2 regions of the Micromonospora sp. L32 genome follow, and region 2 is predicted to be linked to the other one. Evidence: riboswitches for the same ligand, from Rfam matches in the RefSeq annotation. Region 2 holds a riboswitch; the other holds the start of a gene.
What was found. Region 2 has a riboswitch for cobalamin ahead of ACTMTB_RS06645 (ribonucleoside-diphosphate reductase subunit alpha). Riboswitches for the same ligand answer to the same signal wherever they lie in the genome.
Positions count from the first base shown of each region.

Region 1 (11,212 bases), on a different contig from region 2:
GGCGTACTCGTCGAGGAGCTGTTCGAGTTTGGCCAGGTCGCCGTACGTCTCGGCGCGGGCCATCGGCGGGACGAGGTGGTCGACGACGACGGCGTGCGCCCGGCGCTTGGCCTGGGTGCCCTCGCCGGGGTCGTTGACGATGAACGGGTAGACCAGCGGCAGGTCGCCGAGGACGGCGTCGGGGGCGCAGTCGGCGGCGAGGCCGAGCCCCTTGCCGGGCAGCCATTCCAGCGTGCCGTGCTTGCCGAGGTGCACCACCGCGTCGGCGCCGAAGCCGCCGTCGGCCACCGGCGCGGCCAGCCAGCGGTACGCGGCCAGGTAGTGGTGGCTGGGCGGCAGGTCGGGGTCGTGGTAGATGGCGATCGGGTTCTCGCCGAAGCCACGCGGCGGCTGGATCATCAGCACCACGTTGCCGAAGCGCAGCCCGGCCAGGACCAGGTTGCCGCCGTCGGCGTACAGCTCGCCGGGCGGCTCGCCCCAGTGGGTGCGCATCCGGTCCCGCAGCGGCGCCGGCACCCGGGCGAACCAGCGCCGGTAGGTCTGCCCGGGTACCCGCGCCTCGGCGGCGGCGAGCTGCTCGGGGGTGAGCCATTCGACGTCGTGCCCGCCGGCGGCGATCAGCGCGTGGATCAGCGCGTCCCCGTCGGTGGGGACCGGCTCGTCGCCGAGGTCGTAACCGGCGTCGGCGAGGGCGGCGAGCAGCCGTACCGCCGAGGCGGGGGTGTCCAGGCCGACCGCGTTGCCGACCCGGGAGTGCTTGGTCGGGTACGAGCTGAGCACGACGGCGAGGCGCTTGTCGGCGTTGGGCACGTGCCGCAGCCGGGCCTGGCGGACGGCGATGCCGGCCACCCGGGCGGCCCGCTCCGCATCGGCGGCGTAGACCGAGAGCCCGTCGGCGTCGACGCGCTTGAACGAGAACGGCACGGTGACGATCCGCCCGTCGAACTCGGGGATGGCCACCTGCATCGCGGCGTCCAACGGGGAAAGTCCGGCGTCGCTGCCGGCCCACTGCTCGCGGGTGCTGGTGAGGCAGAGCGCCTGCACGATCGGCACGTCGAGGGCGGCGAGCGCGCCGACGTCCCAGGCATCCTCGTCGCCCCCGCCGGAGGCGTCCGCCGCGACGGCACCGCCGGCGGCGAGCACGGTGACGACCAGGGCGTCGCAGCGGGCGAAGAGGGGCAGCGGCCCGTCGCCGGGGGTGAGCCCGCGCAGCGAGCCGCAGAAGATCGGCAGCGGGTCGCCGCCGGCCGCCTCGACCGCGTCGGCGAGGACGTCGACGAAGCCGGTGTTCCCGGCGAGGGCGTGCGCCCGGTAGAAGACGATCCCGACGGTGGGGCGGGTCGCCGTCGACACCGCGGCGGCCCGGTCGCCGTGCACCCCGTACGCGGGGGTGGGCGCGGGCGGGTCGAAGCCCTCGCCGGTCAGCAGCACCGTGTCGGAGAGGAACCGGGCCAGCTCGGCCAGGTTCTCCGGACCCCCCTCGACCAGGTAGGACAGCGCCTGGGTGGCCACTCCGGAGGCCACCGTGGAGGCGGCCATCAGCTCCGCGTCGGGCACCGCCTCGCCGCCGAGCACCACCGTGGGCACGCCCGAGGCGAGCACGGCGGCCAGCCCGTCCGGCCACGCCTGCCGGCCGCCGAGCAGGCGTACGACGGCGAGGTCGACGCCGTCGAGCAGCGCCGGCACGGCGTCGGCGGCGACCCGGGCGGGGTTGGCCAGCCGGTAGTCGGCGCCGCTGGCGCGGGCGGCGAGCAGGTCGGTGTCGGCGGTGGAGAGCAGCAGGATGCGCACGGACGGCTCCGGAGAGTGACGCCCGGACCGGCGCGGGGCCGGTCGGGCGAGGCGAGGGGACGGGCGCGGTTCAGCGGGTACGACGGGCCGCCGGGCGGATCACCGGCGGTGAACCGGTGGGCGGCACGGTGCGGCGGTCAGCGGTGAACGGCGGAACGCGGGGCGCGGGCGCCGGACGGGGTGTCCGGACGGTCGGCCGGCGCGACGGCGCGGCCGGGCAGGGGCGCGTCAGCGCGCCCGGAACGGGTACGACGGAGCTCGTCGGCGGTGGAGACGCTGCGCGTCATCGGGGTCCTCCTCGGGTGTCCACGCCCTGGGGTCGCTCCGACGGCCGAAGTATCCTGGCTTCCGGATCAACGCTCTCCCCCGGCCTTCCAACCGCAGGAACACGGCCGTGACGCGCGAGGGGGGATCGCTCCCCGGTGACAGTGGCGGGACCGCGCCGGAATCGCACCGGCTTCCTTCACTGCCGTCAGGCCGCGAATGCTGCCACACCCCTCGGCGCCGGGTCAACGCCGCCCCGGCTCGCGCCGGGCAGGCCGGCCCATCGAAGCCCGACGATCATCAGCGACCGTCCCCGCACTTCGGACAATGTCCGACCTCGATGTCGCGCCCCCTTTGCTCTGCTGCCTCGGAGGCACCACTGGGAGCGCTTCGCTGTTGCCGCGGCGGCAGCAGAGCAAAGGGGACGGTGCGGGCGGGTATCCGCCGGTCAGCGTCGACGGCGGGGCCATCGGCCGGGGGCCGAACGCCTACGATCGGTCCCGCCGGCCGAAGAATCGCCGGTCGATCGGGAAAGGACCCCAGCCATCGCCGAGCCCACGTTCCACCACCTCGCCGGCCGGGTCTGGCTCTACCCGGGCGATCCCGACCCGGGCACCATCCAACCGAGCGTGGCGCTGATCACCGACGAGCGCGGCGGCGTGCTGGTCGACGCCGGGCACAGCCCGGGCCACGCCCGGGAGATCCGCGCCGCGCTGACGGCGGCGGGGCTGCCCGAGCCGCACTGGCTGGTCTACACCCACCACCACTGGGACCACGTGTGGGGCGCCTGCGCCTGGCCGGGCGTGGAGATCGTCGGCCACGTCGCCGGGGAGGCTCCGCTGCGCGCCGAGGCGGCCCGCCCGTGGAGTCACCGCTACCTGCGCGAGCAGGTCCGCGCCGAGCCGCGACTCGGCCCCAGCTTCCGGGCCCGGGCCCTGGCCATGGACTCCTGGGACGACTTCGCGGTGCTGCCGCCCACCCGCACCTTCACCGACGAACTGGAGCTGCCCACCGGCGTACGGCTGCGCCACGTCGGCGGCCGGCACGCCCCCGACTCGACCGTGGTGCTGGTGCCCGACTCGGCGGTGATGCTGCTCGGTGACTGCTTCTACCCGCCGCCGGCGCACCTGCGCCAGGAGGGGGACGGCCCCGACCTGGCGCTGGTGCGCCGGCTGCTCGACGACCGCTACCACTGGTACGTCTCCAGCCACGCCGACCCGATGACCCTCGACGAGGCCCGCGCCGCCGTCGAGGGGTGAGCGGTCAGCGCATCCGGCGTTCCGGGTGGGCCCGGTTCCAGACCCGCATCCGCTCCGGGTACCCGGTCTTCGTCGCCTCGTAGAGCGGCACGGCGTGCCGGCCGGCCAGCTTCGCCGCCACCTGCGGCGAGCCGGTCCGGCGGCGGATCCACTCGCCGTCGTGGGCGATCGCCACCACCGTGGTGTCCGTGGCGGTGGTCTCCGGCTCCAGGTAGAACTCCACGCCCTGCCGGCTGGTCACGAACTCCTCCAGCGCGGCCAGGTCCTCGCGGGTGGCCTCCCGGTCGAGCTTCGTCGGGGTGGGGACGGCGGCCCGCGACCGCCGGCTGAACCAGCCCATCTGCCCGCTCCTCTCCTCGGCGTCCCTCCAGTGGAGCACCGTCACCTGACAGTCGGCTGCGAGGCCGGTGAGCGTGAGCTGACCGGGCGTGCTCAGTCGAGCGCGGCCAGCTCCTCGGCGGAGAGCCGCAGCGCGCCGGCCGCGACGTTCTGGATCAGGTGCGCCTCGTCGCCGGTGCCGGGGATGGCCAGCACGTGCGGCCCCTGGTGCAGGGTCCAGGCGAGGCGTACCTGGTGCGGCGTGGCGCCGTGGGCCCGCGCGATCTCGTGGACGGCGGCGGTGTGCTCGGCCGCCGCGCCCGCCTCCCGCCGGACGCCGGCGAGGGCGAAGAACGGCACGTACGCCACCCCGCGCGCCCCGCACTCGCGCAGCAGCGCGTCCTGGTCGCCCCGGTTGTCGACGGCGTAGCTGTTCTGCACGCAGACGACCGGGGCGATGGCCTGCGCCTCGTCGAGGTGGTCCAGGCGGACGTTGGACAGGCCGAGGTGGCGGATCAGCCCGGCGTCGCGCAGCTCGGCCAGCGCGCCGAAGGACTCCGCCACCGAGTCCCGCCCGGGGCGCTTCACGATCCGCAGGTTCACCACGTCGAGGTGGTCGCGGCCCAGCCGGCGCAGGTTCTCCTGCACCTGGGCGCGCAGCCCGGCCGGCGTAACGTCCTCGCGCAGTCCGGTCGCCGGGTCGTACGCGAAGCCGACCTTGGTGGTGATCACCAGGTCCGCCGGGTACGGGGCGAGCGCGGCGCGGATCAGCTCGGTGGCGTACCGGGCGGGGCCGGTGCCGACGTTCAGGGTGCCGCCGGGCGAGACGTAGAAGGCGGCGGTGTCGATGTGGTTCACGCCCAGCTCGACGGCGCGGCGCAGCACCCGCACCGCGCGGTCCGGATGGGGGTCGACGGTGGTCCGCATCGAGCCGAACCCCATCCGGCGGACGACGCGGTCGCCCAGGGTCCAGCTGCCCGCGGCGCCGGCGGTGATCTCTTCGGTAGGCATCCGGCGACCCTAGCCAGCACGGCTGGGCTGCGCAGTCGGCCGCGTACCCGATACCGGCCACGGCCGGCCGCTGTTAGGTTCTATGTGCTGGCGGGGTGCGCCGGCGGCCGGGTCACCGGAACCAGCGCCAGGGTGGGCAGCAGCAGCAGCGGCACGACCAGCAGCGCGTGCAGGATGCCGACCCGGTCGCCGAGCAGGCCGAGCAGCGGCGGCCCGGCGAGGAACGACGTGTAGCCCAGCACCGCGACCACGCTGACCCGCGCCGGAGCCCGCTCCTCGTCGTCGGCGGCGGCGCTCATCCCCACCGGGAAGCCCAGCGAGGCACCGAGCCCCCAGAGCGCCACCCCGGCGATCGCCACCGGCCCGGAGCCGGCCAGCACCGCCACCGCCGCGCCGAAGGCGGCGAGCAGGATGGTGGCGAACAGGACGGGCACCCGTCCCCAGCGGTCGAGGGCGACGGTGCCGGCGGTCCGCCCGATGGTCATGCCGGTGACGAAGACCCCGAAGACGGCGGCGCCGACGGCCTCGCTCGTGCCGTACCCGTCGACGAAGGCGACCGCGAGCCAGTCGTTCGCGCTGCCCTCGGCGAACGCCATCACCAGCACCAGCAGGCCGAGCAGCAGGGTGCGCGGCTCCCGCCAGGCGGCGAGCAGGCCACCGCGCCGGGTGGCGGCGGTGTCCGGTGCCGGCTGGGCGGGCAGGAAGGCCCGGGCGCCGAGGATCGTGCCGCCGAGCACCACCGCCGCCAGCACCGCCAGGTGCACGCCGATCGGCAGCCCGACGCGGGCGGCCCCCGCGCCGATGCCCGCGCCGGCCACCGAGCCGAGGCTCCAGGCGGCGTGGAAGCGCGGCAGGATGGTGCGCCCCAGCCGCTTCTCGACGGCGGCGCCCTCGACGTTCATCGCCACGTCGCAGGTGCCGGAGCCGTAGCCGAGGGCGAACAGGGCGACCGCCACGCCGGGCAGCGAGCCGGCCACCCCCGCGGCCACCCCGACACCGGCCATCCCGACCGCCACCAGCACGGTGGACGCCACCACCGTGCGGGCCGCGCCGAGGCGCTGGGTGACCAGCCCGGCGGTGGTCAGGGCGAGCACCGCGCCACCGGACATGGCCAGCAGCAGCAGGCCGAGCCGGCCGGCGCTGAGCCCGAGCGCCTCGCGGACCGCGGGGACCCGGGAGAACCAGGACGCCACGGCGAGGCCGTTGAGGGCGAAGACCACCGCGACGCCGGTGCGGGCGGCCAGCACCTGCCGGGGTACGGCGGGGCTCGGCGCGGTGACGAGTGGGCTCACGGCTTGCGGTCCTTCCGGTGGTACGGCGTCTCGCCGTCGATCACACACCGGTTTCGTCACGACCACAAGCCGGATGCGCTCCTTACCACATGCTGGTCAGAGCGCGGGCAGCCCGAGCGCCTCGTCGACCCGGGCCAGCACCGCCGCGTCGTCGTCGGCCCGTACGCCCCGCAGCAGGTCGATGGCGGTGGCCCGGACCTGCCCGACGATCATCGCCAGCGGCAGGGTCTGGCCGGCGGTGAAGAGCCGCCCGGCGACGCGTACCGCGGTCAGGGCGGCGGCCTCGGCGCGGGCGGCGTGCCGGTCGCCGGCCTCCTCGGCGCCGTCGAGGTCGGCGGCGAGCGCCTCGCCCGCCGCCCGGACCGCCTCGGCCAGGTCCCGCAGGGCCGCGCCCAGCTCGGGCGGCACCGGGGTGGGCAGCCGGTTGAACGTCACGCCGGCCCGGGCGAGGACCCGCACGTTGCGGACCGCGTAGTCGAGCTGGCCGACCGTGGCGTCGACGGTGCGCAGCCGGCCGATGTGCCGCCGGCGCCGGACGTTGAGCCGGACCGCCTCGCCGGCGGCGAGCACCGCCGTGCGCAGCCGCTCCACCGCGGCGTCGAGCTGGCGGGCCCGGTCCAGGGCGGCCAGCGCGGCGGGCTCGTCCCGGGCGTCGAGGGCCGCGGCGACCTCCTCCAGCACCTCGGCCATCCCCTGATAGGTGCGGCGGAACTCGGCGACCAGCGGGGCGAGCGGCCGCCGGGCGTCGATCAGCTGGCTGGCCACCACCGCCACCGCGCCACCGATGAGCGCGTCGACGAACCGGAACGGCACCAGCGACTCGGTCGGTGGCGAGACCACCACCAGGTAGAGGGCGGAGACCGCGGCCTGCACCACGGCGACCGTGCTCGCCCCGACCGCCACCGCGAGCGCGATGGTGAGCAGGATGACCGTGAACACCGTCCAGCTGGTGCGCGGCCCGAGCGCCTGCACCACCAGGTCGGCGACGAGGACGCCGGCGGCGACCCCGAGCAGCACCTCGACCGCCCGGCGGACCCGCTGGCCCCGGGCCTGGCCGAGCACGATCAGCGCGGCGGCGGGGGCGAAGAACGGCTGCGGGTGGCCGACCAGCCGGGTGGCCAGGATCCACGCCACCGTCGCGGCCAGGGTCGTCTCGACCACCGGCAGCCAGCCCTGCCGCAGCCGCCCGGCGGCGTCCCGGAACCAGCCCCACCGGACCATCGCCGCCTCCTCGCCCCGTTCGGGCCCCACCGTAGCCCGGCCGGCGGGTCAGGGCCGCCAGGCCCCGGCTGCCTCCGCCGCGTACGCCCGGAAGTCGCGCGGCGGCCGGCCGAGCACCCGCTGCACCCCGTCGGCCAGCCGGGCGTTGCGGCCGTCGAGGACCTCGGTGAACAGGTACGTCAGCAGCGCCACCGCCGGCGCCGGGACACCCGCGGCGGTCAGCTCGGCCGCGTACGCGGAGCTGGTGACCGGCACGAAGCGCACCGGACGGCCGGCCGCCGCGGCGATCTCGTCGACCGCCTGAGCGAAGGTGAGCAGTCGGGGGCCGGTCAGCTCGTACGTGGCGCCGGCGTGCCGGTCGGAGGTGAGCGCGGCGACGGCGACCTCGGCGATGTCGTCGGCGTCGACGAACGGCTCCGGCACGTCGCCGACGGGCAGCGCGAGCACGCCGGCGCGCAGCGGCTGCACCAGGTGTCCCTCGCTGAAGTTCTGGGCGAACCAGCTGGCCCGCAGCACGGTGGGGTCGAGCCCGCTCGCCGCGACGGCCCGCTCGGCCTCGGCCGCTTCGGGCTCGCCCCGCCCGGAGAGCAGCACCAGCCGCCGCACGCCGTGCGCGACGGCGAGCCGGGCGAGGTCGCCGACCGTCGCGACCGCGCCGGGCGCGGCCAGGTCCGGCTGGTACGCGAGGTAGACGGCGCCGACGCCGCGCAGCGCCGGCGTCCAGGTGTCCCGGTCGGTCCAGTCGAAGGGTGGTGTGCCGGCGCGGGAGCCGATCCGGGTCGGTACGCCGATCGTGGTGAGCCGCCGCGCGACCCGTCGACCGGTCTTGCCGGTGCCGCCGAGGACGAGTGTCGTCAGGTGTTCCGTCATGGGGACAGTCAACCGATCGGCGGTGAGACGCTGAATGGTTCGCCGTCGTGCAGGCATACGCAGGCGTCTACGCTCGCCACCGTGGATCTCCTGACCGGTCTGCTCGACGGCCCCCGCGCCCGGGGCGCGTTCCTGCTCCGCTCGCTGCTGGACCCGCCGTTCGCGCTGCGGATCGAGGACCGCGCGCCGCTGACCGTGGTGGCCGTGGTGCGCGGCACCGCCTGGGTCGTGCCCGACGACAGCTCCGCCGAGCTGCTGCACCCCGGGGACGTGGCGGTGCTGCGCGGCCCGGACGCGTACACCGTCGCCGACGACCCGGCCACCGCGCCGCAGGTGGTCATCCACCCCGGACAGCGGTGCACCACGCTGCGCGGCGAGCCGCTGACCACCACCCCGGCGGCAGGGGTGCGCACCTGGGGCACCGGCACGCCGGGCAGGACGGCGCTGCTGACCGGGACGTACCAGTTGCCGGGCGAGGTCAACCGGCGGCTGCTCGCCGCGCTGCCCGCGCTGCTGGTGGTCCGGGCCGACGAGTGGCACAGCCCGCTGGTCGGGCTGCTCGCCGACGAGGTGGTGCGGGACTCCCCCGGCCAGGAGGCCGTCCTCGACCGGCTGCTCGACCTGCTGCTGATCGCCGTGCTGCGGACCTGGTTCGACCGGCCCGGCGCCACCCCCTCCTGGTACGCGGCGGCGGCCGACCCGGTGGTCGGACCGGCCCTGCGCCTGCTGCGCGACGATCCGGCGCGTCCCTGGACGGTGGCGTCGCTGGCCGCCGAGGTCGGGGTGTCCCGGGCCGCGCTGGCCCGCCGCTTCACCGAGCTGGTCGGCGAGCCGCCGATGGCCTACCTGACCGGCTGGCGGCTGAGCCTCGCGGCGGACCTGCTGCGCGAACCGGACGCCACCCTCGGCGCGGTCGCCCGCCGGGTCGGCTACGGCAGCCCGTTCGCGCTGAGCACCGCCTTCCGCCGGGTGCGCGGCATCAGCCCCCGCGACCACCGCACCCGCACCCCGGTCGCCTGACCGAACTCACCGCCGGGCCGTCGATTCACTGAGGATGCTCGGCCGACCGCCAGGCGATCACGGCCTGCCGAGGACCGGACACCCGGCCGGTCGGAGAGGTCAGGCGCCGGTGAAGGCGCGGAGCAGGGCGCGGACGGCGGAGCGCAGGTCCTCGCGGCTTTCCGGGCTGCCGGGCGGCGGCGCGCTGAGCGCACCGGCGCCGACGAGGCGGTCGAAGAGCAGCCCGTCGATGAAGGCGACGAACTGGTCACCCTGCCGCCGTGGGTCCGATGCGCCGGCGCCGGCCAGCAGCGCCCGGGCCTGCTCGCGTAGCACGGTGCCGTGCGCCAGGATCGGCCGCAGCTCGGGTCGGTGCACGGCCTCCAGCAGGCAGGCGTAGCGGGCGAGGCTGCGGTCCCGCCCGACCGTGAGCCAGCGGTCCAGCACCTGCGCCGTGGCCACCGCGAGGTGGTCGAGGTCGGCCGGGGTGAGCCGCGGCGGCGGCCCGGGCGGCGGCGCGGCGGTGGGCAGCTCGCGGTCCACCAGGTCGGCGCGGTCCAGGTCGACCAGGCGGCGTACCACCGCCTCGATCAGCGCCTGCCGGGTCCGCAGGTACGCCGACGTGGTGCCGACCGGCACCCCGGCGCGGGCGTCGACGGCCCGGTGGGTCAGCACCCGCATCCCGCCCTCGGCGAGCAGCGCGATCGCCGTGTCGGCCAACGCCGCCACCCGCGCGGACCGAGCATTCATCCGGGCCTCCTCCTCGGTGTTCTACAGCTGTAGTATGAACTTCTACAGTTGTAGAAAGGGCGGTCGGGATGGACGGACACGCGGTGGTGGTCGGCGGCGGGATCGGTGGCCTGGCCGCCGCCCTCGCCCTGCACCGGACGGGCTGGCGGGTCACCGTGCTCGAACGCGCGCCGGAACTGGGCGAGGTGGGCGCCGGGCTGACCCTGATGTCCAACGCGCTGCGGGGGCTGGACGCGCTCGGCGTCGGCGCGGCCGTCCGCGCGCACGGCCGGGCCGAGGCTCCCGGCGGGCTGCGCACCCGGAGCGGGCGCTGGCTGTCCCGGGTCGACGGCGCCGACCTGACCCGGCAGCTCGGCACCACTGCGCTTGGCGTCCACCGGGGCAGGCTGCACGGCGTCCTGCGCGACGCCCTGCCGGCGGCCGCGCTGCGCACCGACGCCGAGGTGGTCGACGTGACGACCGGCCCCGACGGCGCCCGGGTGCAGCACCGCTGGCGCGGGAAGCCCGCCGAGCTCGCCGCCGACCTGGTGGTGGGCGCCGACGGGCTGCGCTCGGCCGTGCGCTCCCGGCTCTGGCCGGAGCACCCCGGACCCACCTACGCCGGGACGACGGCATGGCGGGCGGCGATCCGCTGGGACGACCCGCTGCCGACCGCGGTGAGCTGGGGCCCGGGCGCCGAGTTCGGCATGGTCCCGCTCGGCGCCGACCAGGTCTACTGGTACGCCGCGGTGACCGCCCCACCCGGCGGGCGGGCCCCCGACGAGCTGGCCGCCGTGCGGGAGCGCTTCGGCGACTGGCACGACCCGGTCCCGGCGCTGCTCGCCGCCACCCGGCCCGAGCAGGTGCTGCGGCACGACCTGCACCACCTGGGCACGCCACTGCCGTCCTACGTGCGCGGTCGGGTGGCGCTGCTGGGCGACGCGGCGCACGCGATGACCCGGTTTCTCGGTCAGGGCGCCTGCCAGGCGATCGAGGACGCGGTCACCCTCGGCGCGGCCTGCGCCGGCGGCCCGGCGAACCTCGACGCCGCGCTCGCCCGCTACGACCGGGAGCGCCGCCCGCGCAGCCAGGCGGTGGCCCGGGCCTCGGCCCGCGCCGGCCGCTTCGGCCAGCAGCTGCGCCACCCGGTGGCGGTCACTCTCCGCGACACCCTGATCCGGCTCACCCCGTCCCGCCTCGCGCTGCGCCAGGCGGCCCGGTACGCCGACTGGCACCCGCCATGCGACTGAGCCGACCGGCCCCGGCCTCGACCGACCCGGCGGCCTGAACCGGGCCTGGCGGTCAGCGACCAGCGGCGGCCAGGCCGGCGTATTCGGGCGAGGCCAGGAAGCGGGTCAGCACTTCTACGGTGCCGGGGGTGTACGGGCGACCGTCGAGCACCTCGCCGGGCCGGACGAAGAGCATCGCCGCGCCCTCACCGAGCACCACGTCCTCCTG
Region 1 covers NZ_JBQHDD010000005.1:75,325-86,536, forward strand. Annotated here, with positions in the region: gene cobN (cobaltochelatase subunit CobN) at 1-1,791, opposite strand, end outside; cobalamin riboswitch at 2,126-2,255, opposite strand; gene ACTMTB_RS15225 (MBL fold metallo-hydrolase) at 2,685-3,314, shown strand; gene ACTMTB_RS15230 (hypothetical protein) at 3,319-3,654, opposite strand; gene ACTMTB_RS15235 (aldo/keto reductase) at 3,747-4,643, opposite strand; gene ACTMTB_RS15240 (MFS transporter) at 4,724-5,935, opposite strand; gene ACTMTB_RS15245 (FUSC family protein) at 6,032-7,156, opposite strand; gene ACTMTB_RS15250 (NmrA family transcriptional regulator) at 7,205-8,026, opposite strand; gene ACTMTB_RS15255 (AraC family transcriptional regulator) at 8,108-9,046, shown strand; gene ACTMTB_RS15260 (TetR/AcrR family transcriptional regulator) at 9,146-9,775, opposite strand; gene ACTMTB_RS15265 (FAD-dependent oxidoreductase) at 9,844-11,004, shown strand; gene ACTMTB_RS15270 (NUDIX domain-containing protein) at 11,057-11,212, opposite strand, start outside.
Region 1: another riboswitch for cobalamin. It lies ahead of cobN (cobaltochelatase subunit CobN); the one in region 2 lies ahead of ACTMTB_RS06645 (ribonucleoside-diphosphate reductase subunit alpha).

Region 2 (11,212 bases):
GCCCAGTTCACCGGGGCGCCGGTGCCGGACGACACCCTGCACCGCGTCCTTGACGCCGCGCACGCCGCGCCCAGCGTCGGCTACTCACAGCCGTGGGACTTCGTCCTGGTCCGGGACGCCGGGCTGCGCCGCCGCTTCCACGAGCACGTCCGGACGGAACGGGACACCTTCGCGGCCACCCTCTCCGACGAGGCGGCAGCACGGTTCGCCCGCATCAAGATCGACGGTGTGTTGGAGTCGAGCCTGTCGATCGTGGTGACCTACGACCCGTCGCGGGGCGGCCCGGCCGTGCTGGGCCGGCACGCCATCGCCGACGCCGGCCTCTACTCGGTCTGCCTGGCCATCCAGAACCTCTGGCTGGCCGCCACCGCCGAGGGCCTCGGCGTCGGCTGGGTCTCCTTCTACCGGGAGCCGTTCCTGGCCGACCTGCTGGGCATTCCCACCGGCATCCGGCCGGTGGCCTGGCTCTGCGTCGGGCCGGTGACGCACCTGGAACAGGTGCCCGACCTGGCCCGGCACGGCTGGCGGCAGAAGCGCCCGCTGGCCGAGGCCCTGCACACCGACCGGTGGACAGGCAGTCGCTGACCCGTCGCGAACTGTGTGAAGAGTTGTGGTCGTCCCAGCGACGACAACTCTTCACGCCACGCTGACCGTGGGCAGGCCGAGCCAGGCCGCCAGCGCCGCCAGCTCGGCGTCCACCGCCGCGGTGACGGCGGGGTCGAACGGGACGTCCTGGTGGATGGCGTGCACCCGCAGGGTGCCGGCCTTGTGGTCGGCCGTGGCGTCCACCTTGCCGACGAGCCGGTCGTGGTGCAGCACGGGCAGTGCGAAGTAGCCCCAGCGGCGCTTCGCCTTCGGCAGGTACATCTCCAGGACGTACTCGAAGTCGAAGAGCTCCCGGGTCCGCTTCCGGTCGTGGACCAGCCGGTCGAACGGCGACAGCAGCGCGGTACGGCCGGCGAACGGCTGACCGACGGCCGCCGGGTCGACCCGCCACCCGCCGGCGGTGCCCTCGACCTGCGCCGGCTCACCGGCCTCCCCGACGACCGACGCCCGGGCGATGCCCAGCGAGCGCAACCGCCGCTCGTCGCGCGTCCGCCGGGCCTCGTCCGCCGGGACGGCCGCCGTGCCGGCCGGGTAGACCCGCTCGGCCAGATCCCACCGGCGTTGCCGACCGACCCGGTCGGAGACGGCGATCTCGCCCCGGGCGGCGAGGATCTCCAGCAGTTGGGTGACGTTGCGGTTGTTCGTCCAGCCGGTCGACGGCCACGGCACCACGCTGCGGTCCGGCACGTCCCGGGAGAGCAGCGGGCCGGAGTCGCGCAGCAGGTCGAGCACGAACCGGTGGAACGTGGCGTTCGCCGCCAGCCAGGCGTGCTTGCGCGAGCCCTCCGGCGGCCACGCCGCCATCTCGGCGAGGTGCAGCCCGAGGTCCGCCGTCGGCCGCACCATGGCCTGGTGCTCGAACATGGTGCGGTCCCGCTCCACCGCCTGTCGCAGGTGGTCCGGCCGGTACCCGGCGCCCAGCCGCGTCCACGCGACGAGGTCGGCGCTGGGCGCCACGGCGGCCGTCGGATCCAGTTGCAGGAACGTCAACCTGTTGACCACGGTCAGCAGGTCCAGCGGGCGGTGCGCGTCCAGCAGTTGGGCGCGCACCGCGATCCGCCGGGCGTCGACCCGGTCGAGCCGGTGGACAGGCATGGGCCGAGGCTATGCGGCCTCAGAAGTCGTCGTCCAGGCTGACCTCACCGCCGACGGCCACCTGGTACGCGGACACCCGCCGCTCGAAGAAGTTGGTCAGCTCCTGCACGTCCTGCAACTCCATGAACGGGAACGGGTTCGTCGACCCGTACGCGGGCGGCAGGCCGAGCCGGGCGAGCCGGGCGTCCGCCACGTACTCCAGGTAGCGACGCATGTCGGCGGTGTTCATGCCCGGCAGGCCGTCCCCGCAGAGGTCCCGGGCGAAGGCCAGCTCGGCCGTCACCGCCTCGTCCAGCATGGTCCGCACCTCATCCGCCATCGCCTCGTCGAACAGCGACGGCTCCTCGGCGCGGACGGTGTCGACCACCGAGAAGGCGAACTCCATGTGCATCGACTCGTCGCGGAACACCCAGTTGGTGCCGGTGGCCAGCCCCGAGAGCAGCCCACGCGAGCGCAGCCAGTAGACGTAGGCGAAGGCGCCGTAGAAGAACAGCCCCTCCACGCAGGCCGCGAAGCAGATCAGGTTGAGCAGGAACGCCCGCCGCTCCGCCCGGCTCTCCAGCCGGTGCAGGCCGCCGATCGAGTCGATCCAGCGGAAGTAGAACTCCGCCTTGTCGCGGATCGACGGGATGTGCTCGACCGCCGCGAACGCCTTCGCCCGCTCGTCGTGGTCGGGCAGGTAGGTGTCGAGCAGGGTCAGGTAGAACTGGACGTGCACCGCCTCCTCGTAGAGCTGGCGGGAGAGGTAGAGGCGGGCCTCGGGCGCGTTGACGTGCTGGTAGAGGTTGAGCACCAGGTTGTTCGCCACGATCGAGTCGCCGGTGGCGAAGAACGCCACCAGGCGGTGGACCAGGTGCCGCTCGCCGGCGGAGAGCGTCACCAGATCGGGTACGTCGGAGGCCAGGTCCACCTCCTCCACCGTCCAGGTGTTGCGGATGGCGGCCCGGAACCGCTCGTAGAAGTCCGGGTAGCGCATCGGGCGCAGGGTCAGGTCCATGCCGGGGTCGAGCAGCATCGTCACTGGCAGGCCTCGCAGATCTCGGGGTTCTCCAGCGAGCAGGCGACCGCGTCGCTCTCGCCGACGGACAGGGTGAGCAGGGCCGGCGCCGCCGGTCGCGGCGAGGGCACGGGTGCGGCCGCCGGCGCGGCGGCGACCGTGGTCTGCGCGATCCGGGTCGCCGGACGGGACCGCAGGTAGTAGGTGGTCTTCAGGCCGGCCCGCCAGGCGTACGCGTACATCGAGGAGAGCCGGCCGATGGTCGGGCTGGCCTGGAACAGGTTGAGCGACTGCGACTGGTCCACGTACGGGGCGCGGGCGGCGGCCAGGTCGATCAGCGCCTTCTGCGGCAGCTCCCAGGCGGTGCGGTGCAGCGCCTTCAGCTCCGCCGGCAGGTCCAGCTCCTGCACCGAGCCGTCCGCCCGCTTGATCGCGTCCCGGGTCTGCGCGGTCCACCGGCCCAGCCGCTTCAGGTCGGCGACCAGGTGCCGGTTGACCTGGAGGAACTCCCCGGAGAGGGTCTCCCGCTTGAAGACGTTGGAGACCAGCGGCTCGACGCACTCGGCGCAGCCGGCGATCGAGGCGATGGTGGCCGTCGGCGCGATCGCCACCAGCAGCGAGTTGCGCAGCCCGTGCCGGGCCACCCTCTCCCGCAGCGTCGCCCACGCCTCCGGCCGGGTGGGCCGGGCGTCCGGCCAGTGGTCCGGGTGCAGCACCCCGCCGGCGGCCCGGGTCAGCGGGTACGCCGGGTGCGCGCCGCGCTCCGCCGCCAGGTCGGCGGAGGCGTCGTACGCGGCCAGGGCGACCTCCTCGGCGATCCGGGTGGACAGGGCCAGCGCCTCCGGCGAGTCGAACGGCAGCCGCAGCGCGGCGAAGACGTCGGCCAGCCCCATCACGCCCAGCCCCAGCGGCCGCCACCGCCGGTGCGCGGTGGCCGCCTGCTCGGTGGGGAACCAGTTCCGGTCGATCGCCCGGTCCAGCGCCCCGACCGCCAGCCGGACCGTCGTGGCGAGCCTGGCGAAGTCCACGCCACCGTCGACCAGGTGGGCGGCCAGGTTGACCGAGCCGAGCGTGCAGACGGCCGTCTCGTCGTCGCTGGTCACCTCCAGGATCTCGGTGCACAGGTTGGAGTGGTGCACCACGCCGCCGCCCGCGCCGACCTGGTTGCAGGTGCGGTTCGCCGCGTCCTTGAACGTCATCCAGCCGTTGCCGGTCTGCGCCAGGGTGCGCATCATCCGGCCGTACAGGGTGCGGGCCGGCAGCGTCCGGACCGCCTTGCCGGCCGCCTCCGCCGCCCGGTACGCGGCGTCGAACTCCGCGCCCCACAGGTCGACCAGCTCCGGCACCTCCTTCGGGTCGAACAGCGACCAGTCGGCGTCCGCCTCGACACGGCGCATGAACTCGTCGGGCACCCAGTTGGCCAGGTTCAGGTTGTGCGTACGCCGGGCCTCGTCGCCGGTGTTGTCCTTCAGCTCCAGGAACTCCTCGATGTCGGCGTGCCAGGTGTCCAGGTAGACGCAGGCCGCGCCCTTGCGCCGGCCGCCCTGGTTGACCGCCGCGACGCTGGCGTCGAGGGTGCGCAGCCAGGGCACGATGCCGTTGGAGCGGCCGTTGGTGCCCCGGATCAGCGACCCCCGCGAGCGCACCCGGGACCACGAGATGCCGATCCCACCGGCGAACTTGGACAGCCTCGCCACCTGCGTGTAGCGCTCGTAGATCGAGTCCAGCTCGTCACGCGGCGAGTCGACCAGGAAGCAGGAGGAGAGCTGCTGGTGCCGGGCACCGGCGTTGAACAGCGTCGGTGAACTGGGCAGGTAGGCCAGCCGGGACATCAGCCGGTACAGCTCGCCGGCCTGCTCCACGGTGTCGGACAGGCCGGTGGCGACCCGCAGCCAGAAGTGCTGCGGCCGTTCCAGCACCGCCCGGCTGCGCGGGTGGCGCAGCAGGTAGCGGTCGTGCAGGGTGCGCAGTCCGAAGTACTCGAAGGCGTCGTCGCCGGCGTGGTCGACCAGGGCGTCGAGGGCGGCGGCGTGCGTCGCGACGAAGCCGGCGAAGCCCGGGTCCAGCAGGCCCTCGGCGTACGCGGCGGAAACGCTGTCGCTGAAGCTGTCGATGCCCTGGCCGGTGGTCTCGTCGGCGATCCGCCCGGCGAGCAGGCGGGCGGCCAGCCGGGCGTACCCGGGCTCCTCGGCGGTGAGCCCGGCCGCCGCCGCGATGGCCAGCCGGGTCAGCTCGTCGGTGTCCGCGCCGGCGGTGCGCCCCGACTCGACCAGGGCGAGGATCCGCTCCGGGTCGGTGTCGGGCAGGTCGTGGTGGTGTCGGTGCAGCAGGTCCCGCAGTGCCCCGACCGGGGGTGGGGCGATGGTGGATGACGCCGTCACGTGCTCTCCTGGGTGGTCGGTGTGGACCGCGGGAGGGCACGACGGCACGCCGGATCGCCACCGGTCGGTGTGCCGGCGGTGCTCCGTACGGCTCGACGGCCCTCCCACGAGGCCCCGAGGTGGTCCGCGTGCCTGGTGGGCACGCCCTGCTGGCAGGTCTTCGGACTCGCGGGCAGACGCGTTCGCCTACTGGCCGTCGCTTCCCGGGCCCCGTCGGGCCCAGTGCTCGTGACGGCGGTCGTTCCCGCTCACCGCTGCGGGGCAGTCCCGGATTCGCACCGGGTTCCCTGTTCGGCGCGACGCCTGGCGGACGTCGACGCCTGGCGGACCCTTGGGGGGTCGCACCAGCAGTAAAAGTGATCCTAGATGTAGTGGGTCGCAGAAAGCCAACACACCATATGCTGTGGGCGTGTCGCATCGGCGGAGAAATATGCGCCGCGTACAACCTGGACGGTGCCCGACCCCGTCAGCGGGGTGAATGTTCACGGACGGGGTGGGTGGATGCGGGCGGACCTGGAACAGGAGTACGTCGAGTACGTCACGTCGCGGCTGCCGGCGCTGCGCCGGATCGCCTGCCACCTGACCGGGGACGCGTACCGTGGCGACGATCTCGTCCAGACCGCCGTCACCCGGCTCTACATCGGCTGGCGGCGGGCCCGCGAGGCGGACAACGTCGACGCGTACGTGCGTACCGTGCTGGTCCGGGTCTTCCTCGACGAGAAGCGCCGGCTCTGGTCCCGGGTCCGCCTGGTCGACACGACACCCGAGCCGGCGCCCGCCCCGACCGGCGACGCGGTGGAGGACCGGGAGCTGCTGCACGCCGCGCTCGCCCAGGTGCCGCCCTGGCAGCGGGCCGTGCTGGTGCTGCGCGCGCGCCGTCGCCCGGCGGATCGCCCTCGACCTCCGCTACGCCGTGGATTGGCCCCTCCGGCTGCCGGTGCGCTTCGCCACGCCCCCGGCCGGCCTGAAGCCGATGGCGTACCTGGTGAGCAGGAGGGCGAACGACCGCTGGGACGTCGAGCTGTCCTACGGCGCGGTCATCGGCGATCCCACCTCCCGCATCAACGGCCACCCCGCCCGCCGCACGTCCTCCCTGGACGGCGGCGCGAGCCTCCAGGTCTACGGAGTCCAGGGTCTGTACGTGGAAATGACCGCGCACGACAAGGCCACCCTGCGCAAGCTCGGCGGCAACCTGGACGGCCTCTTCCGCAGCGCCACCTTCCACCCGGAGGCCCACGACTGGCGCTGATTTCGGCCGGGCGGCGGAATTCGTCCCCGCCGCCCGGTTTGCGACCGCATCTGCCGGGAAGTCGGGGAACGTGCGAGCGCTGATGAACAAGATCGAGCAGAACGCCGCGCTGGACCCGGTCGGCGACCGGCTCCAGCGGGCCGTCCAGTCGACCCTGCGCGGGCAGCGGGTCCGTGACCTGCTGCACGGCGTCTGGCTGGGCCATCCGCTGCACCCGGCGATGGTGCAGGTGCCGGTGGGCGCGTGGATCAGCGCCGCCGTGCTGGACCTGCTGCCCGGTCAGCGCCGGGCCGCGACCACCCTGGTCGGGCTGGGTACGGTGAGCGCCCTCCCGGCCGCCGTCGCCGGGCTGAACGACTGGGCCGCCCTGGCCCGGGACCAGCGCCGGGTCGGGCTGGTGCACGCCGCCTCCAACTCCGTCGCGCTGGTGTTCTACGCCAGTTCGCTCGCCGCCCGGATGCGCGGCCGGCACGGCATGGGGCGGGCGCTGGCGTACCTGGGGCTGAGCGCGGCCAGCACCGGGGCGTACATCGGCGGGCACCTGGCGTACAAGCAGGGTGCACAGGTGAACCAGAGCATCTCCGAGCTGCACCGGATGACCGACGAATGGAAGGCCATCGCCGACCTGGCCACGCTGCCGCAGCGCGAGCTGATCACCCGCGAGGTCGACGACGTCTCGGTGATCCTCTACCGGCACGGCGACGACGTCACCGTGATGCTGGAACGCTGCCCGCACCAGAGCGGCCCGCTCGGCGAGGGCGAGGTGCAGGAGATCGAGGGCCACGCCTGCGTGGTCTGCCCCTGGCACGGCTCCACGTTCCGGCTCAACGGCGGCGAGGTCGTGCACGGCCCCGCCGCGAACGACCAGCAGCTCCTGCCGACCCGGGTGGTCGACGGAATCCTCCAGACCAAGCTGCCCTGACCTCCCACCGGGCACCTGGCCGGACCGCGGTGGCCCGGGCCGGGCGGCCCGTCGGCCCACGGCATTGCGGGCACGGCAGGGCACCGTGGCCCGGGCCAGTGACCTGCCGGTTCCGGTCGCGAGCGCCGCAGATCACGCCGGCCCGCTGTTCGTCGGCGCGGCACAGGCGCGTATTCGGCTCAGTCGCGGCGGTGGCGAGCGCGGGCGGCCGCGACGGCCCGGGCCGGGCGGCGGCGCAGCCCGAGCACCGCGCCGATCTGCGCGCCGACGATGCTGGCCACGGCGAGCACCGCGGAGACCGCCAGCGGCCGGTTCATCCCGTCGTCGTCGGTGGCCCGGGAGGCCCCGGCCGCCATCGCCGGGGGTGCCCCCGCCGGCCGCTCCACCTGCGGCGGCATCGTCCGGGGTGCCGGCTGTCCCGGCGTCGCGCCGGTCCCGCCCGGTCCGACCTGACCGCCCGGAGCACCCGGCCCGGCCTGCTCGTCGGGGACCGGCGACCCGATGCCGCCGGGGGACCCCTTCGGCGAGCCCGGGGACGCGGCCGGCGGCTGGGGCGACGGCTTGCGCGGCGTCGGCTGTCCGGCCACCAGCCGGCCGGTCGCGTGCGTGCGTGCACCGCCGTCCTCCGCCCGCGCCGGCAGCTTGATCAGCTGGCCCGGCCGGATCCGGTCGGCGTCGTGCAGCCGGTTGAGCCGGGCCAGCTCCTGGTAGCGGTCGAAGTCGTCCAGGTAGCGTTCCGCCACCTCGCCCAGGTAGTCGCCCCTGGCGACCCGGTAGACCGGCGGGGCCGGCTGCGGCCGGACAGCCTCGGCGCCGGCACCCTCCGGAACCGCCCCCGTCGATCCGACGGGCGGCGCCGCGAGGACCACCGTGGCGCCCGTCGCCGGCATTGCCGCGCCCGTCGCCGGGAGCCCGGTGCCGGCCGTCGCCGGGTACGTCATGGCCGCCGCCGCGCTGGCCGCCGGGCTCGCCGCGATGATCAGCGCGACCGATCCGACCAGGGCCGCCGCGGCCCGCTGCTGCCGGCTCATCCCGGGCAGCCGGGGCGCCGGCCGCCGCGTCGCCTGCGCCGCCAGCTCCACCAGCACGGAGAAGGCGAACGTCGCCCAGCCGAACCAGCCGACCACGGCCAGCGCGCGCAGGAACAACCGACCGTCGTCCCGGCTGGTCAGCGCCGTGCCCACCTCCGACAGGCTGGGCAGGTGGTCGGGCAGCGGATTACCGGCGAAGGCGAGCAGCGCCACCGGCGCGCCCACCAGCAGCGCGACCAGGACGACCAGCGACCCGAAGCCGGTGAGCAACTGGCCGGTCCGCCGAACGGCGGAGCCACGCGGTGCGGTCATGGCGGCCTTCCCTTCCTACGGTGCCCCGGTGAGTGCCCGCGCAGTGGCCTCACCCGAGACGGTGACGGTGTCGTCCATGCCGAAGAGGCCGAGCATGTGCCGGCGGTAGGTGACGGTGACGCGTACCCGGATCTGCTTCTCGCCGTCGATCACGGGGAAGCTCACCGAGTGCCCGGTCGCGCCCGCCGCCGAGAGGTAGTCGCGGACGGCCGCCCGCGCGTCGCCCTCGTCGATCTCCTTCGGGCCGCCCTCGATCGCGCGGGCCCGGTCGACGGCCTGGCCGCCGCTGCGGGCCGCCTCGGCGGCGAGGTCGTCGGCGCGTTGCAGCGACCGGAGCTGACCGGCGCCGTCGTACGCGACGCCGATGACCGCGAGCACGCCGGTCATCGCGACGGCCAGGAACAGGCTCACCCGTCCCTCGTCGCGGCCGGCCCGACGGGCGGTCATCCCCGGCTCCGGTAGCGGTCCAGCGGGGAGGTGAAGGTCGCCGCGGCGGTGGTCCGCAGCGGCATCCCGGGCAGCGCCGGCAGCCGCAGGTCGCGGTGGGACACCACGCAGGTCACCGAGACGGTCACGCTCGCCGGCTGCCCGGCCGGGCTGCGGTACGCCGCGTCGAAGCTGGTCGACCGGCCACGTACCGAGCCGCTGAAGGTCATCCGGGGCGCGCCGGCGCAGTTCAGGCGTCGCCAGTCGAGCTGGCGGCGGACGGCGTCGCGGGCCGCGTCGCGGGCGGTGCCGGCGTCCCGGGAGATCGAGGCGGCCCGGGCGGCGTCGTGGGCGGCCGCCTCCACCGCCTCGTCGGCGATCGCGGTGCGCCCGGTCACCCCGGCCAGCACGATCAGCGCGATGAACGCCGGGGCGAGCACCGCCACCTCGATGGAGACCGAGCCCCGGGCGCGGCCGTCCGCGACGGCGGTCACGGGTTCGTCCAGCGTTCGACGGTGCCGTGCGCGGTCTGCCGGACCCGGAAGCTGACGCCCGGGATGACCGACAGGGACCGGCCGGTTACCGTGCAGGTGACCTCGGTGGCCCCGGTGACGCAGGTCGGCCCCGGGCTGTCCCAGCCGACGAGCCAGTCACCGGCCGCATTGAGGAACCGGGTGGCCCGGGCCTCGCCCGCCCCGGCCGGCGCCTGGAGCACCCGCTGCGCGTTCACCCCGCTCTGCGCGGCGTTCAGCGCCGTGGACCGGGCGACGAACCACGCGGCCACCTGGACCGAGGCGAAGAGCAGCACCAGCACCGCCGGCATGACGACGGCCAGCTCGACCGGGTTCGCGCCCCGGTCCGTACCCCCGGCGGCGAGCCGTCGCCGCACGGCCCGCACCACGCCACACACGGCGACCGGCACGCTCGGACCGGCCGCGCCGTTCCGGGCGGCCCCGCCGTTCCGACCGGCTCTGCCGTTCCGGTCGGGCCGGCCAGGCCGGGTCGCCTGGTCAGGCTGTGCGGCGCGGCCGGACCGGATCGGGTGGCCGGGCCCGGCGGTGTCGGGGGTTCCGACGGCGCGCGCGGTCCGGGTCGCCGGCCCGGGGTGCGGACGGCCGGACGCGCCCCGGGGCCGGGCGGTGGGGGCCGCCCGACCGGCCCGGGGTGCGTCCGGCCAGCTCATCGAAGGAGTCACGGCGCGGTGGGGACGCTGTCCATCCAGTCGGTGGCCCGCGTCATCACCAGACCGGTGACCGCGATCGCCGCCGCGACCAGGCCGAAGATGATCACTGCGGTCGGCACCGGGCTGTCGCCTCGGTCCCCCTCGCGGCGCAGCTCCGCCAACCGTGCGACCAGCGTGACGTGCAGGTAGGCGATCAGTTGCATGGCGTGCTCCTTGTCGGGGGTGGGGACCTACAGGCGGGCCACGAACGGGTAGAGCATGAAACCGAGCAGGACGAAGACCAGCAGCGAACCGGGGATGTCCAGCCGGCTGGTCACCCCCTCGGCGCGGGCCAGGTTGTCGGTACGGATCTGGTCCCGCAGCGAGTCGGCACGACTGCGCAGCGTCTCGTGGACCTGCGCGCCCTCGCTGCCGGAGGAGCGCATGATCGCCCCGACGTCGCCCAGCTCCGGGATGCCGATCCGCTCGGCCAGCTCCTGGAGCTCGTCCCAGGGCGAGTGCATCTGCATCTGCGCGATCCGCAGCGACTCGCGGATCCGGTCGAAGACCCAGCCGTCGCAGACCGCCGCCGCCCGCTCCAGCGACTGCACCGGGCCGTGCGCCGCCGACAGTTGCAGCGCCACCAGGTCGAGATAGGTGCAGACGGCCGCGCGGAACTCGTCGCGTGCGGCGTCCGCCCGCGCCAGCACCGCGCGGTGCGCGAGCAGCCCGCAGACCAGCGCCATCCCGATGCTGCCCAGCACCGGTACGACCACCGGCAGGCGTACCCCGCCGAGGAAGAGCACCGCCCCCAGCACGGTCGGGGTGGCCAGCCCGATCAGGGCGGAGACCAGCACCGACAGGGCGTACTGCTCAGGGGACTTGTCGATCAGCGCGAGCTGCCGGTGCGGCGGGCTGAGCCAGCGGGAGAACCCGCCCAACCAGTCCAGGCCCCGGCTCGGGGCGACGGTGCCCGGGGGCTGGTGCAGCCGGCGCAGCGCGGGGCCGAGCGCCGGGGCGGCCGGCAACGC
Region 2 covers NZ_JBQHDD010000002.1:434,198-445,409, reverse strand. Annotated here, with positions in the region: gene bluB (5,6-dimethylbenzimidazole synthase) at 1-585, shown strand, start outside; gene ACTMTB_RS06655 (DNA glycosylase AlkZ-like family protein) at 637-1,701, opposite strand; gene ACTMTB_RS06650 (ribonucleotide-diphosphate reductase subunit beta) at 1,721-2,716, opposite strand; gene ACTMTB_RS06645 (ribonucleoside-diphosphate reductase subunit alpha) at 2,719-5,079, opposite strand; cobalamin riboswitch at 5,214-5,437, opposite strand; partial or broken gene ACTMTB_RS06640 (sigma factor) at 5,581-5,805, shown strand; gene ACTMTB_RS06635 (hypothetical protein) at 5,993-6,328, shown strand; gene ACTMTB_RS06630 (Rieske 2Fe-2S domain-containing protein) at 6,411-7,250, shown strand; gene ACTMTB_RS06625 (LysM peptidoglycan-binding domain-containing protein) at 7,430-8,593, opposite strand; gene ACTMTB_RS06620 (hypothetical protein) at 8,609-9,040, opposite strand; gene ACTMTB_RS06615 (TadE/TadG family type IV pilus assembly protein) at 9,037-9,513, opposite strand; gene ACTMTB_RS06610 (TadE/TadG family type IV pilus assembly protein) at 9,510-9,917, opposite strand; gene ACTMTB_RS06605 (hypothetical protein) at 10,211-10,405, opposite strand; gene ACTMTB_RS06600 (type II secretion system F family protein) at 10,433-11,212, opposite strand, start outside.